Regions from separate parts of the Buttiauxella sp. 3AFRM03 genome, predicted to be linked through region 1. Evidence: predicted binding sites of a transcription regulator. Region 1 holds the regulator's gene; each other region holds the start of a gene.

Region 1 (5,312 bases):
AAAATTACCACGGACAATGCGCAGGTTAATTTAGTCACTCAGGATGTTGCCTCTGATGACCAGGTAACCTTGTATGGAACCAGCTTTAACTCCACCGGCCTCAAAATGCGTGGAAATTTACGCAGCAAAAATGCCGAGCTGATTGAAAAGGTTAGAACATCCTATGAAATCCAAAATAAACAAACTCAGCCGTAATTTAGTACTAACCAGTACGCTTTTAGCCGCTAGTTTTTCGGCATTTGCGTTGACCGGTGATACCGATCAGCCGATTCACATTGAATCTGACCAACAGTCGCTGGATATGCAGGGCAACGTCGTCACCTTCACTGGCAATGTGATCGTGACACAAGGCAGTATCAAAATTAACGCCGACAAAGTGGTTGTGACTCGTCCTGGCGGCGAAGAAGGCAAAGAAGTCATTGATGGTTATGGTAATCCAGCCACGTTCTATCAGATGCAAGATAGCGGTAAACCCGTTAGCGGCCACTCAGCGACCATGCACTATGAGTTGCAAAACGACTTTGTAGTTCTGACCGGTAATGCTTATCTCGAGCAGGTCGACAGCAATATCAAAGGCGACAAAATTACTTATCTGGTGAAAGAACAGAAGATGCAGGCCTTTAGCGAAAAAGGTAAACGTGTCACCACCGTTCTGGTCCCTTCTCAACTGCAGAAAAAAGACGGCCAGGCTCCGGCACCAGCCCCTGCGCAGAAAAAGAGTAACTAATTCGTTATGGCTACTTTAATTGCAAAAAATCTCGCCAAAGCCTACAAAGGCCGCCGCGTCGTTGAAGATGTCAGCCTGGCTGTTAAGTCGGGTGAAATTGTCGGGTTACTTGGCCCAAACGGTGCCGGGAAAACCACTACCTTTTACATGGTGGTTGGCATTGTGCCGCGTGACGCCGGCAACATTATTATTGATGATGAAGACATCAGCCTTCTGCCACTTCATGCTCGTGCTCGTCGAGGTATCGGCTACTTACCGCAAGAAGCGTCTATTTTCCGCCGTTTAAGTGTGTTCGATAACTTAATGGCTGTGCTGCAAATCCGTGACGATCTTTCTGTTGAGCAGCGTGATGACCGCGCTAATGAGCTGATGGAAGAATTCCACATCGAACATTTGCGTAATAACCTCGGGCAGTCATTGTCTGGTGGCGAGCGTCGTCGTGTCGAAATTGCCCGAGCATTAGCCGCAAATCCAAAATTTATTCTTCTGGATGAACCTTTTGCTGGTGTTGACCCAATATCCGTCATCGACATCAAGCGAATCATTGAGCATCTGCGCGACAGTGGGCTCGGGGTGTTGATTACTGACCATAACGTACGCGAAACGCTGGCTGTTTGTGAACGTGCCTACATCGTAAGCCAGGGCCATTTAATCGCCCATGGCACTCCAGCCGAAATCCTGGAAGACGAGCATGTTAAGCGCGTGTATCTGGGCGAAGAGTTCAGACTCTGATAGGGTAGTAAAAATTATAATATTTATACTCAAAATAATTCGAGTTGCAGGTAGGCGACAAGGGAGTTCATCCCAGGAGCTTACTTGAGTAAGTGACTGGGGTGAAGGAGTGCAGTCAACACCCCTGCAGCTCGAAGTATGACGAGTATAACCTGAGGAAGCTCGCTCTGAATATGAAGCAAGGTTTGCAATTACGGCTTAGCCAACAACTTGCTATGACTCCCCAGTTACAGCAGGCAATTCGTCTGTTGCAACTTTCGACGTTAGAGCTACAGCAAGAACTTCAGCAAGCACTGGAAAGTAACCCACTGCTTGAGCAAACCGATCTGCATGAAGAAGTTGAAACTCAGGAAGTACGTGAAAACGAAGCATTAGATACCCGTGAGGCGCTTGAGCAAAAAGAAATGCCTGACGAGTTACCGCTGGATACCAGTTGGGACGAAATCTACACCGCAGGCACTCCATCAGGAACCGGAAGCGATTATATCGACGACGAATTGCCGGTTTATCAGGGGGAAACGACCCAGTCTCTTCAGGATTATCTGATGTGGCAGGTTGATCTCACCCCGTTTTCAGATACTGACACAGCAATTGCGACCTCTATTGTCGATGCCGTTGACGAAATGGGTTATCTCACAGTTTCTCTGGAAGAAATTCTGGAAAGCATGGGTGATGACGAAATCACCCTCGACGAAGTGGAAGCCGTACTCAAACGCGTTCAACGCTTCGATCCTGTGGGTGTTGCCGCACGTGATCTACGCGATTGCCTGCTCATACAGCTTTCACAGTTCGCTCGCGAAACGCCATGGTTAACCGAAGCCAGCTTGATTGTCAGCGATCACCTGGATCTGCTCGCTAACCATGACTTCCGCAGCCTGATGCGCGTCACCCGTCTGAAAGAAGAGGTGCTGAAAGAGGCAATGTGCCTGATTCAGTCTCTTGACCCACGCCCAGGGCAATCCATTCAGACCGGTGAACCGGAATATGTCATACCGGATGTTCTGGTGAAAAAAACGCAAGGTCACTGGACTGTAGAACTCAATGCCGACAGCCTCCCTCGTCTGAAAATAAACCAGCAGTATGCTGCAATGGGCACCAGTGCCCGCAATGACAGCGACTCGCAATTTATTCGCAGTAATCTGCAAGAAGCAAAGTGGCTGATTAAGAGCCTGGAAAGCCGGAACGACACGCTGCTGCGCGTCAGTCGCTGTATCGTTGAACAGCAACAAGGCTTTTTTGAACACGGCGAAGAGCACATGAAACCGATGGTGCTTGCTGATATCGCTCAGGTCGTAGAAATGCATGAATCGACCATTTCCCGAGTGACCACGCAAAAATATTTACATAGCCCACGCGGCATTTTTGAATTGAAGTATTTCTTCTCAAGCCACGTTAATACCGAAGGTGGAGGTGAAGCCTCCTCGACGGCAATTCGTGCATTAGTGAAGAAATTAATTGCTGCGGAAAACCCTGCGAAACCACTGAGTGATAGCAAGTTAACGACTATGCTATCGGATCAGGGGATCATGGTGGCACGCCGCACTGTTGCGAAGTACCGAGAGTCTTTATCCATACCACCGTCAAATCAGCGTAAACAGTTGGTTTGACTTAACCGATAAGGAAGACACTATGCAGCTCAACATTACAGGACATAACGTCGAAATCACTGACGCACTGCGCGAATTTGTGAGTACGAAGTTTGCCAAACTGGAGCAGTACTTCGATAGAATTAACCAAGTCTATATTGTGTTAAAAGTGGAAAAAGTCACGCATATTGCCGATTCAACGCTTCATGTAAATGGTGGTGAAATTCATGCCAGCGCGGAAGGGCAGGATATGTATGCGGCGATTGACGGTCTGATTGATAAACTGGCTCGCCAGTTAACCAAACATAAAGATAAACTAAAACAACACTGATAATCCGGGCAACTGTATAAGCAGTTACCCAAAATAATTCGAGTTGCAGAAAGGCGGCTACACAGTGAATCCCCATGAGCTTACTCTGGTAAGTGACTGGGGTGAGCGAGGAAGCCAACGCATATGCAACTTGAAGTATGAAGGGTAAAGACGGCTCGTTGCGTGGAGTAACGAGCCGTTAGCATAACAGGGTGCTTAGGTGAACTTATGATGAACAACGATTCTGCTCTACAACTTAGTCAAGTCCTGAACAAGGAATGTACCCGTACCAACGTACATTGCCAGAGTAAAAAGCGTGCACTGGAAATCATCAGTGAACTGGCAGCAAAACAGCTCGGCCTGCCACCACAAGTGGTATTTGAGGCTGTATTGACGCGCGAACGCATGGGCAGTACCGGTATCGGAAATGGCATCGCCATTCCCCATGGGAAACTGGAAGAAGATACGACTCGTGCCGTTGGGGTGTTTATTAAACTGGAAACCCCTATCGCTTTTGACGCCATCGATAACCAACCGGTTGACCTGATGTTTGCGCTGCTTGTTCCTGCGGATCAAACAAAAACGCACTTACATACTTTGTCTCTGGTAGCAAAACGTCTGGCTGACAAAACGATTTGCCGCCGCCTGCGTTCTGCACAGAGCGATGAAGAGCTTTATCAGATCATTACCGAAACAGAACAAGGTAGTGAAAGTGAATAATCTGGCTGCGGTCACGGGTATGCCGCAGCAAGAAAAGTTGGGGGAGTGAAAACATGGTGCTGATGATTGTCAGCGGCCGCTCTGGTTCAGGGAAGTCTGTAGCCTTGCGTGCACTAGAAGATATGGGATTCTACTGTGTAGATAACCTACCAGTGGTGCTATTACCTGATCTTGCTAAAACCCTCGCAGAACGCCAAATTTCTGCGGCAGTCAGCATCGACGTGCGTAACATGCCGGAAAATCCGGAGATCTTTGAACAGGCAATGACCAATCTGCCTGACTCATTCTCACCACAATTGTTGTTCCTTGATGCCGATCGCAACACGCTGATTCGTCGTTATAGTGACACGCGCCGCTTGCACCCGCTTTCCAGTAAAAATCTCTCGCTGGAAAGTGCGATAGATGAAGAAAGTGACTTGCTGGAGCCATTGAAATCCAGAGCCGATCTGATCATCGACACCTCTGAGATGTCGGTGCATGAGCTCGCGGAAATGCTGCGTACCCGTTTGCTTGGTAAACGTGAACGTGAGCTGACAATGGTGTTCGAGTCCTTTGGCTTTAAACATGGTATTCCGATTGATGCGGATTACGTGTTCGATGTGCGCTTCCTGCCAAACCCGCACTGGGACCCGAAGCTGCGCCCGATGACCGGTCTGGACAGACCTGTTGCTGCGTTCCTCGACCGTCATACCGAAGTCCACAATTTTATCTACCAGACGCGTAGCTATCTTGAGCTATGGTTACCTATGCTGGAAACCAATAACCGCAGCTATCTAACTGTGGCGATTGGCTGTACCGGCGGTAAACACCGTTCAGTTTATATCGCTGAACAGTTGGCAGATTATTTCCGTTCACGCGGCAAGAACGTGCAATCCCGTCACCGCACGCTGGAAAAACGTAAAACATGACCGTAAAACAGACCGTTGAGATAACCAACAAACTGGGCATGCACGCACGCCCAGCGATGAAGCTGTTCGAACTGGTACAAAGCTTTGACGCCGAAGTGATGCTGCGCAACGAGGCTGGCACGGAAGCTGAAGCCAATAGCGTCATTGCATTGCTGATGCTGGATTCTGCTAAAGGGGGTCACATTGAAATTGAAGTCACTGGCCCCGAAGAAGAACAGGCATTGAACGCCGTTATCGCGCTATTCAATGCCGGTTTTGACGAAGACTAATTAACTCACTTCAACTCATGCTGCGCCATAAACGATTCGCCACCTAGCTGGCGCATCTGG
Region 2 (5,312 bases), 310 kb from region 1:
GACCGTCAGTAAATTTCGCCACGTACTCTTTATCGTAGAGGTTCTCTTCGAGCAGCACGTAGCCAAAGGCATTCACCAGCGCCATATTACAGCCGTTTTTCAGCTGCAAATGTTGGTCTGCAATACGCGCGGTTTCGATGCGGCGCGGGTCACAAACAATAATTTTCGCGCCATTTTCTTTCGCTTTAATCACCCGACGCGCCACGATCGGGTGCGAATCGGCGCAGTTATAACCAAATACCAACAGGCATTTTGAATGTTCGATGTCGCCGATGGAGTTACTCATCGCGCCATTTCCCAGCGTCACCTGCAAACCCGCCACCGACGGCCCGTGGCAAACACGCGCACAGCAATCGACGTTGTTGGTATGCAGCACACCGCGGGCAAACTTCTGCATCACATAGTTAGTTTCGTTACCCGTTCCGCGTGACGAACCGGTCGTCATAATGGAACGCGGGCCATATTGCTCTTTAATCGCTTTCAGGCGTTTCGCGGTATAGCTAATGGCTTCATCCCAGCTAACAGGCTGGAGCTTGCCGCCTTTTTCATAACGAATCATCGGCTGCGTCAGACGCGGTGTGAGCAGTTTTGTGTCGTTGAGAAAATCCCAGCCGTAATAGCCTTTCAGGCAGAGTTCATTTTGGTTCGTCACGCCATCAGCCGCTTCGGCACGGATAATTTTATTCTTCTCAACAACCAGTTTGAGTTTGCAGCCTGCGCCACAGTAAGGGCAGACGCTGGTAATTTTTTTCATCAGTAACAGACCTGTTAAAAGTGAAGTTAAAGGGGTTTAGAAATAAATAGATGAAGTCGCATCAAACGCAGCACGGCGGCGTTTTTCGATATTCATTTGTTCAAGTTTGTTGCGATCAACGCAGATAATGGCGTTGGTTGGGCAGGCTTCCATACAGGCCGGGCCTTCTGCACGGGTGTGGCAAAGGTCGCACTTATTCGCTTCGGCTTTTTCAGCCATCACGTTAAGACCCGCGCCGCTGTTACGCACAACCGGGCGAACAACCACTTCCATCGCGCCATATGGGCAGGCAACCACGCAGGTTTTGCAGCCGATGCAGCGTTCCTGCATCACATTCACAAAGCCATGTTCGCGGCTGATAGCCCCGTTAGGGCAGACGTTGGCGCAAGGTGCGTCTTCGCACTGGCGGCACATCGTTGCGGTAGAAACATTCACGCCTTTAACCACGTGAATACGAGGCAGGAAAGTTTGCGGTGTTAATGCCGCGCAATCCTGTGCTTCCTGGTGGGACACGACACAGGCCACTTCGCAAGTGCGACAGCCAATACATTTGCTCGAATCAGCAATGATGAAGCGGTTCATCAGAGACTCCTGGATAGAGTGTTTTTTATAAGACTGCTTTAGGCATACATAAAGTGTGCCAACTTTGAAACTAGCGTGATTCAAGGCTTTGCGCATTGATCCGGGGTGGGATGACAGTGACATCGACACATTTGACGATGTCATTTGGGCAGATGACAGAGAGTGGATTGAGTTGCCCTCACCAGGAGATAAACGGCTTTTCCTGGCCGTTCAAACTCAGGTAATCGATAACAATGAAGTAGTGTCAATATCAAATATATTAATAATATATTTTCTTTTTTAATTAAATGGTTTTATTTGTGAGGTTTATCATTGGTTTTAATAATGACTATATAATACTTAATAACTATTTAAGTATAAAGGTAATAATATTTGTGATAGCGTGCCACCCCAAATTATTACATAAATCTCAGCCATTGAGATAACGCTGTGATCTGTTATGTATTGTTTAATTTATGCGTATGAGTCTATATAAGGGATTGGATGCCAAACATAGTAAATGCATTAATGACTTATGTCAGAAATACTAAGGGTAAATACAATTATTTTAGCCAGAGTGCTTACATGAGGAAGTACGGTTGGTCAGGTACCGATCGAACAAAGTTGGGTGGTGTGTGGACTGGAGCAACAGGGAAAAAGGATATTCAGGGCAAGGAAATATATGGATTGGGGGGGCTTGTTATGGATTTAGCGCAGCTTACCTTATTTCACCTCCGCATTCGTGCAATGTTGAGAATTATTTTCATTTGCCAAAAACTCAGAGCATTATTCGTGGGGTTATGAATCTCCAATATCAACATTATCATGTTGCTTTGGCGTATACCTCACTTCCCAGAGAAGAAATATTTAATGAGATTGTAAGAATAGAAGGTCATATTCGTTATAGAGGTATGGTCAGACTAAGTAGAGTATCGGCATCAGCTTTGATGAATGAATTGGTAATGAATGGTAAGCATGAAATAAATATGGTTAACGCAAGCGTTGGGCATTCCGTTGCTCTGAAGATAGCCGCTCGCGATATTTGTTTCTTTGATTCTAATTTGGGTGAAATTATTTATCCAAATGATTTTGTCGGTCGTAAAAAAATGGAAGGTGCGCTACATATGGTGTTTCATTCTCAATATAGAACATACACAACCATGTCAGTCAGTAATTTTATATAAATTAATTTGATCAATGATATTTGACGTTGCATTTCTATTGGTTGGAGGACGGTTCGTCGATGTAACGTCTATTATTTAGCTCGCATCCTTCCCTGGTAAAGAGATAAAAACAGGATGTGAATGGGCATCCATGCCCAGCCGTCATTACATCTCAAAATCAGGTGTTTCTAAATCCGTGAAGCCGCCTTTACCTTCCCAGCCTGCCAGGCTCTGATACACCGTTTCCACCGCCGCTTTTATCGCGTCGGTCATTGGGTAGTAAAAACCAACAATATCAGGCTGAATGCCGAGGAAAATCACCTCGGCAACATCTTCTTTAATCTGATCGATCAAATAATTAAGTGGCATGTTGTGGGTGGTCATCATAAACATTTCGGCGATGTCATCCGGGTCGATGATACGGATTTCACCTGGGTTCAGGCCCATATCCGTGGCATCAACCAGCAGCAATCTTTGCGGGCGTAATTCACGAATCGCCACCACATCGTTTTCCGGTGCGGTGCCGCCGTCGATAACAATCCAGTCGCCTTGTGGGGCGGCCTGGCACTTTTCTGCCAGCAACGGGCCAGCACCGTCGTCACCCATCATGCTGTTGCCGACACAAAGTAAAACGTTAGTCATAGCGTCTCCGTACCATCAAATAAATGGCGGGTTCTTGTTGAATGGCTTGCAGCATATCGAGCAACGCCTGGCTCCATTCTTGCTGCTGTTCAGTTTGATTCGGTTTTGCGGCATCAAATGCTTTTGCCAACAAAACCACATGGCTCTGATCGATAACGATTTCACCGTAACGCGGCACACCTTCCATTTTGCGCCGCGCTTCGCTGCCCTCTTCAAGCGTGGCAATCCACGCTTTGTAAGGCTCGAACGAGCAAACCAGGTTCTCTTTCAGGCAGTCGATAACGCCGAGATGGTGGCCGATTGCCAGGCTGTAATAAACCACCTGTTGCGCATCACTCGGGGTGTTGTCGTTTTCATCGACAAACTTACGGCTAAGCTGGCAAAACACCACCGACTCGCTCATTACACGCGCTCCTGCTTAACCAGTTCTTCCAGATGCGTGACGATCTCAGTCAGACGCGGATCGTTCTCATGTGCCAGCCACTGCTGAACACTGCCGCCACCGGCGGTGAGATTTTCCATATAGCTGTCAGCAATCTGGCGGCCATAGCGATAACCCGCAAGGCTGCGCGCTGCGCGGTCGATTCGCACACGCAATGGCTGAACCATATCCGGGTGCAGGATTTGCGCCGGTTGTGCATCCATTTCACTGGCTTCGCGCGCGTGGATTTTTTGCTCCAGCAAGCCTAGCGCCATAGCAAAACCATACAGCGTTGCCGCAGGTGTTGGCGGGCAACCTGGAATATACACGTCGACCGGGACGATTTTGTCGGTGCCGCCCCAGACGCAATACAGGTCATGGAAGATGCCGCCGCTATTACCGCACGCGCCGTAAGAGATGCAAATTTTAGGGTCCGGCGCTGATTCCCACGCGCGCAGCGCGGGGGAACGCATGGCGCGAGTCACAGCGCCGGTAAACAGTAAAATATCCGCATGACGTGGTGACGGAACAACTTTAATCCCGAAGCGTTCTGCATCGAAAAGGGGCGAAAGGGTAGCGAAAATTTCGATTTCGCAACCGTTACAGCCACCGCAGTCAACACGATAAACATAGGCGGAACGTTTAATCTTTTTCAGCAACGATGTTTTCATCGCGGCGATGGATTCATCCACCGTCATTGGCACTGGCATGCCGTTGTCGTCGCGTGGGCCGAGTAACATACTCATTAGCTGGCCTCTCTAATTTGGCGGCTAAGGTCGATTTGGTCGGAAGAGACCAGGCTTTGCTGGCGTTTACATTCCGGGCAGGTTTCAAACGCAGCGCGATGCGCTTCGGCAAGTTTGTCGCCGTTGTGCTCAAGCAGGGCAATGGCGTAATCAATCTCTTTTTGCACCGCGAAAGGCTTGCTGCACTGGCGGCAGTTGCACAGGTCAAAACGCGCCTGTTGCAAGAAATCTGCTTTGTTCCAGACTGCCAGTTCATATTCCTGAGAAAGCTTGATGGCAGCAGTTGGGCAGACTTCTTCACAGCGTGCGCAGAAAATGCAGCGCCCAAGGTTGAAAGTCCACGCCAGTTGCCCCGCCACCAGATCGGTTTCCACCGTTAATGCGTTGGATGGGCAGGCGTTAACGCATGCCGCACAGCCAATGCATTGCTGCGGATTATGTTCCGGCTTGCCCCGGAAGTTTGGGTCCACGGCGATCGGCTGTAGCGGGTACGACTCAGTGGCCACGCCGCCTTTAATGGCTTTTTTGATGAAGTTAAACATGGTGACTCCGGTGTTTTGCTTTGGCTGTATTTGCCCTCACCCCGGCCCTCTCCCCCTGGAGAGGGGGAAAAGAAGGTTCCCTCTCCCTCAGGGAGAGGGTTAGGGTGAGGGTGGTATTAGCCAAAGGCATCTCAATCATTTCAGCGGCGAATTGGTGCGTTCAATGCTGTAGCGCTCAAGCTCTTTGTACGGCACCACTTTGGTCTTGCGCTTACGCACATCAACCACCGTCATGCGGTCGGTACAGGAGTAGCAAGGGTCAAGGCTACCGATGATAAGCGGCGCATCAGAAACAGTGTTGCCGCGCAGCATGTAGCGCAGCGTCGGCCAGTTGGCGTAAGTCGCCGCACGACAGCGCCAGCGGTACAACTTCTGGTTATCGCCGGTCATCGACCAGTGAATGTCATCGCCACGCGGCGCTTCAGAGAAGCCCAGTGCAAAACGGTTTGGAATATAGGTGAAACCGTCTACCGCCAGCGGGCC
Region 3 (5,312 bases), 560 kb from region 1:
GAATGTGGAGTACAGCAGACCCGTACCAGAAGTCATGGTCATGAACTCAGTACGGAAGCCGATCAGGCCACGTGCTGGAATCAGGTAATCCAGACGGATACGGCCTTTGCCGTCAGGGATCATGTCTTTGACATCGCCCTTACGCTCGCCCATCGCCTGCATCACAGAACCCTGGTGTTGTTCTTCGATATCCAGAGTCACGTTCTCGAACGGCTCTTGCATACGACCATCGATCATACGGTTGATTACTTTCGGACGGGACACAGCCAGTTCGAAGCCTTCACGACGCATGTTTTCGATAAGAACAGACAGGTGCAGCTCACCACGACCGGATACACGGAATGCATCCGCATCTTCGGTTTCTTCAACACGCAGTGCAACGTTGTGCACCAGCTCTTTGTTCAGGCGGTCAAGGATCTGACGAGAGGTAACAAATTTACCTTCTTTGCCACAGAACGGAGAGGTGTTGACGTTGAAGAACATGGTAACAGTTGGTTCATCAACAGACAGTGCTGGCAGCGCTTCAACATTTTGCGTGTCGCAAAGGGTGTCGGAGATGTTCAGCTCGCCCAGACCGGTAATCGCGATGATGTCGCCGGCTTCCGCTTCGGTGGATTCAATACGCTCCAGGCCGAGGTGGGTCAGTACTTTACCGACTTTACCGTTACGAGTTTTACCTTCGCTATCGATGATAGTGATTTGCTGGTTAGGCTTCACTTTACCGCGTTTGATGCGACCGATGCCGATAACACCAACGTAGTTGTTGTAATCGAGCTGGGAGATTTGCATCTGGAACGGACCATCAAGGTCAACGCTTGGTGCTTTAACGTGGTCAACAATCGCCTGGTACAGCGGGGTCATGTCTTCCGCCATATCACCGTGATCGTTACCTGCGATACCCATCAACGCTGATGCGTAGATGATTGGGAAATCGAGTTGCTCGTCAGTAGCGTCAAGGTTTACGAACAGGTCGAACACCTGATCAACAACCCAGTCAGGACGCGCGCCAGGACGGTCAACTTTGTTGATAACAACAATTGGCTTCAAACCATGAGCAAATGCCTTCTTGGTTACGAAGCGCGTCTGCGGCATTGGGCCATCCATTGCATCAACGACCAGCAGAACGGAGTCTACCATGGACATTACACGTTCAACTTCACCACCGAAGTCGGCGTGCCCAGGGGTATCAACGATGTTGATACGGTAGTCATTCCATTTGATAGCGGTGTTTTTAGCGAGGATGGTAATCCCACGCTCTTTCTCCAAATCGTTGGAGTCCATCACGCGTTCAGTGGCTTCAGCACGGTCGTTACTGAAAGTACCAGATTGCTGCAGCAGCTTATCAACCAGGGTAGTTTTACCATGGTCAACGTGCGCGATGATGGCGATATTACGCAGATTTTCGATCACAACTTTGCCTCAGGCATTAGAAATAGCGCGTTATTGTACACGTATTAATCGAAGGACATAACAGGATCACAAAGAACTTTTACAAACAATGTTGAAAGTAAGGGTTTGTGATCGCTTTCACGGAGCAAAAAAGGGAGCCACAACGAAAATTGCACCAATATGGTGCTCAAATCTCAGACTGAAGCACTACATTGGTGCAAACTATCCATCATGGTGCATCCCTTTTGCACTATGGTGCGCATGATAGCGCCTTTTTAGGGTAATTTAAAAGTTGGCACAGATTTCGCTTTAAACATTTTAGGGCGAATAGCCAAACGAAGAAAGTATTGAACACCTCGTTACCACGACGACAATGACCAATCCGGGAGAGTTAAGTATGTCCGCTGAACACGTTTTGACGATGCTGAATGAACACGAAGTGAAGTTTGTAGATTTGCGCTTCACTGACACCAAAGGTAAAGAACAGCACGTCACTATCCCTGCTCATCAGGTTACTGCTGACTTCTTCGAAGAAGGCAAAATGTTTGATGGTTCTTCAATTGGTGGCTGGAAAGGCATCAATGAATCCGACATGGTTCTGATGCCAGATGCATCTACCGCTGTTATTGACCCATTCTTCGCTGATTCTACGCTGATCATTCGTTGCGACATTCTTGAGCCTGGCACCATGCAGGGTTATGACCGCGATCCACGCTCCATTTCCAAGCGTGCTGAAGACTACCTGCGTTCTACTGGCATCGCCGATACCGTACTGTTCGGGCCAGAACCAGAGTTCTTCTTGTTCGACGACGTTCGTTTCGGTAGCTCCATCTCCGGTTCTCACGTGGCTATCGATGATATCGAAGGCGCATGGAACAGCGGCACCAAATACGAAGGCGGCAACAAAGGCCACCGTCCTGCTGTTAAAGGCGGTTACTTCCCAGTTCCTCCGGTTGACTCCGCACAAGACCTGCGTTCTGCAATGTGTCTGACTATGGAGCAAATGGGCCTGGTTGTTGAAGCTCACCACCACGAAGTAGCAACTGCTGGTCAGAACGAAGTGGCTACCCGCTTCAACACCATGACTAAAAAAGCAGATGAGATTCAGATCTACAAATATGTGGTTCACAACGTTGCTCATGCTTACGGCAAAACAGCGACCTTTATGCCAAAACCAATGTTTGGCGATAACGGTTCTGGTATGCACTGCCATATGTCCCTGGCTAAGAACGGTGTAAACCTGTTCGCTGGTGACAAATATGCTGGCCTGTCTGAGCAAGCGCTGTACTACATCGGCGGTGTTATCAAACACGCTAAAGCCATCAACGCCCTGGCTAACCCAACCACCAACTCCTACAAGCGTCTGGTCCCGGGTTACGAAGCTCCAGTTATGCTGGCTTACTCTGCAGCTAACCGTTCCGCTTCAATCCGTATCCCAGTAGTTGCGTCTCCGAAAGCACGTCGTATCGAAGTGCGCTTCCCGGACCCAGCGGCTAACCCGTACCTGTGCTTCGCAGCACTGCTGATGGCTGGTCTTGATGGTATCAAGAACAAAATCCATCCGGGCGAAGCAATGGACAAAAACCTGTACGACTTGCCTCCAGAAGAAGCAAAAGAGATCCCACAAGTTGCAGGCTCTCTGGAAGAAGCACTGAACTGCCTGAACGAAGACCGCGAGTTCCTGACTGCGGGCGGCGTGTTCACTGATGAAGCTATCGATGCTTACATCGCGCTGCGTATCGAAGAAAACGACCGCGTGCGTATGACTCCGCACCCAGTCGAGTTTGAACTGTATTACAGCGTTTAATGACGTTGAGCAGATTGCTGACAAAATTCACTAAACAGGTGTTGTAGGGTGTCGGATGGCGCTGCGCTTATCCGACCTACGAAGTGGTTTGTCATCAGTCTCAGAAGATTTTTAGTTGCCGTGGAAACTTTTAGCCCATCTCAGGATGGGCTTTTTTCTCCACAAATAATCTGCTGCAACAATATCTTTTGCTGCCAGGAAACTATAATGCACCATCACAGTGCAAATTATCGGAGACTGCTGTATGGCAACCGGCACGCTGCCCGATGCTGGGCAGATCCTGAATTCTTTAATCAATAGCATTTTACTGGTCGATGACGAACTGGCGGTGCATTACGCCAATCCGGCGGCACAGCAACTTTTGGCGCAAAGTTCACGCAAGCTGTACGGCACACCGTTACCAGAGCTGTTGAGTTACTTTTCACTAAATATTGGCTTGATGCAGGAAAGCCTGACCTCTGGCCAGGGTTTTACCGATAACGAAGTCACGCTGGTTATCGATAGCCGCTCCCACATTCTTTCCCTGACAGCACAACGTTTACCAGAAGGTTTCATCCTGATGGAAATGGCGCCGATGGATAACCAACGACGTTTAAGTCAGGAACAGTTACAGCAGGCGCAGCAAATTGCCGCTCGTGACTTAGTCCGTGGGCTGGCTCATGAGATTAAAAATCCACTTGGTGGGTTACGTGGTGCCGCGCAATTACTGGCAAAAGCCTTACCCGATCCTTCGCTCACTGAATACACCAAGGTGATTATTGAGCAGGCTGATCGTTTACGTAATCTGGTCGACAGGCTGTTAGGCCCGCAGCAACCTGGCATGCACGTTACTGAAAGTATTCATAAAGTCACCGAACGGGTGATGAAACTGGTGTCGATGGAATTACCTGCCAACGTGTCGCTGGTAAGAGATTACGACCCAAGTTTGCCTGAGTTAGCGCACGACCCAGACCAAATTGAACAGATTTTATTGAATATTGTGCGCAACGCGCTTCAGGCGCTCGGCAGCGATGGTGGTGAGATTGTGTTACGCACGCGTACCGCTTTTCAAATTACGCTGCACGGTACTCGTTACCGACTGGCTGCACGAATTGATGTTGAAGACAACGGTCCGGGCATTCCGGCCCATCTGCAGGACACACTATTCTACCCAATGGTGAGTGGCCGTGAAGGAGGGACAGGATTAGGTCTTTCTATTGCACGCAACTTGATCGATCAGCATTCGGGAAAAATCGAATTTAACAGTTGGCCAGGTCATACCGAGTTTTCGGTTTACCTGCCCATTCGTAAGTAGAGGTCTTTATGCAACGAGGGATAGTTTGGATCGTTGATGACGATAGCTCCATCCGTTGGGTGTTGGAACGCGCACTAACAGGGGCTGGTTTAAGCTGCACCACATTTGAAAGTGGCACTGAAGTCCTGAATGCTCTTGCAACCAAAACCCCGGACGTTTTGTTATCTGATATTCGCATGCCCGGCATGGATGGCCTGGCGCTGCTAAAGCAGATTAAACAACGCCACCCGATGTTGCCGGTCATCATAATGACCGCTCATTCAGACCTTGAGGCGGCCGTGAGTGCCTATCAGCAGGGTGCTTTTGATTACCTGCCTAAACCTTTTGATATTGATGAAGCGGTGGCTCTGGTTGAACGCGCCATCAGCCACTATCAGGAACAGCAGCAACCGCGCAATGTGCAGGTTAATGGGCCAACCACCGATATTATTGGTGAAGCGCCTGCGATGCAGGATGTGTTCAGGATCATTGGCCGCCTCTCCCGGTCATCAATAAGTGTGCTGATTAACGGTGAATCCGGTACGGGTAAAGAGTTAGTCGCCCATGCCTTGCATCGCCACAGCCCACGGGTGAAATCCCCTTTTATTGCGCTGAATATGGCTGCCATCCCAAAGGATTTGATTGAGTCTGAGCTGTTTGGCCATGAGAAAGGGGCTTTTACCGGCGCTAATCAAATTCGGCAAGGCCGTTTCGAGCAGGCTGACGGCGGCACACTGTTCCTCGATGAAATCGGCGATATGCCGCTGGACGTGCAAACTCGTTTGCTGCGCGTGTTGGCTGACGGACAGTTTTATCGTGTTGGCGGTTATGCGCCGGTAAAAG

Evidence for each region. Region 1 encodes sigma-54, which starts transcription at its own class of promoters, with help from an activator protein. Its sites were predicted from a motif close to GTTGGCACANNTTTCGCTNT; they were not measured.
Region 2: a site for sigma-54 is predicted at 1,380-1,399, ahead of hydN (electron transport protein HydN). Genes of this name have one in related genera too.
Region 3: a site for sigma-54 is predicted at 1,681-1,700, ahead of glnA (glutamate--ammonia ligase). Genes of this name have one in related genera too.

Annotation. Positions count from the first base shown of each region.
Region 1 covers NZ_CP033076.1:3,527,058-3,532,369, reverse strand. Annotated here, with positions in the region: gene lptC (LPS export ABC transporter periplasmic protein LptC) at 1-195, shown strand, start outside; gene lptA (lipopolysaccharide ABC transporter substrate-binding protein LptA) at 164-727, shown strand; gene lptB (LPS export ABC transporter ATP-binding protein) at 734-1,459, shown strand; gene rpoN (RNA polymerase factor sigma-54) at 1,633-3,066, shown strand; gene hpf (ribosome hibernation promoting factor) at 3,089-3,376, shown strand; gene ptsN (PTS IIA-like nitrogen regulatory protein PtsN) at 3,584-4,075, shown strand; gene rapZ (RNase adapter RapZ) at 4,129-4,983, shown strand; gene npr (PTS phosphocarrier protein NPr) at 4,980-5,252, shown strand; gene mtgA (monofunctional biosynthetic peptidoglycan transglycosylase) at 5,258-5,312, opposite strand, start outside.
Region 2 covers NZ_CP033076.1:3,213,314-3,218,625, forward strand. Annotated here, with positions in the region: gene fdhF (formate dehydrogenase subunit alpha) at 1-754, opposite strand, end outside; gene hydN (electron transport protein HydN) at 791-1,336, opposite strand; gene D8682_RS26775 (hypothetical protein) at 1,951-2,499, shown strand; gene hycI (hydrogenase maturation peptidase HycI) at 2,644-3,120, opposite strand; gene D8682_RS16385 (formate hydrogenlyase maturation HycH family protein) at 3,113-3,523, opposite strand; gene D8682_RS16390 (NADH-quinone oxidoreductase subunit B family protein) at 3,523-4,287, opposite strand; gene D8682_RS16395 (formate hydrogenlyase complex iron-sulfur subunit) at 4,287-4,829, opposite strand; gene D8682_RS16400 (NADH-quinone oxidoreductase subunit C) at 4,965-5,312, opposite strand, start outside.
Region 3 covers NZ_CP033076.1:2,965,438-2,970,749, forward strand. Annotated here, with positions in the region: gene typA (ribosome-dependent GTPase TypA) at 1-1,410, opposite strand, end outside; gene glnA (glutamate--ammonia ligase) at 1,787-3,196, shown strand; gene glnL (nitrogen regulation protein NR(II)) at 3,441-4,490, shown strand; gene glnG (nitrogen regulation protein NR(I)) at 4,499-5,312, shown strand, end outside.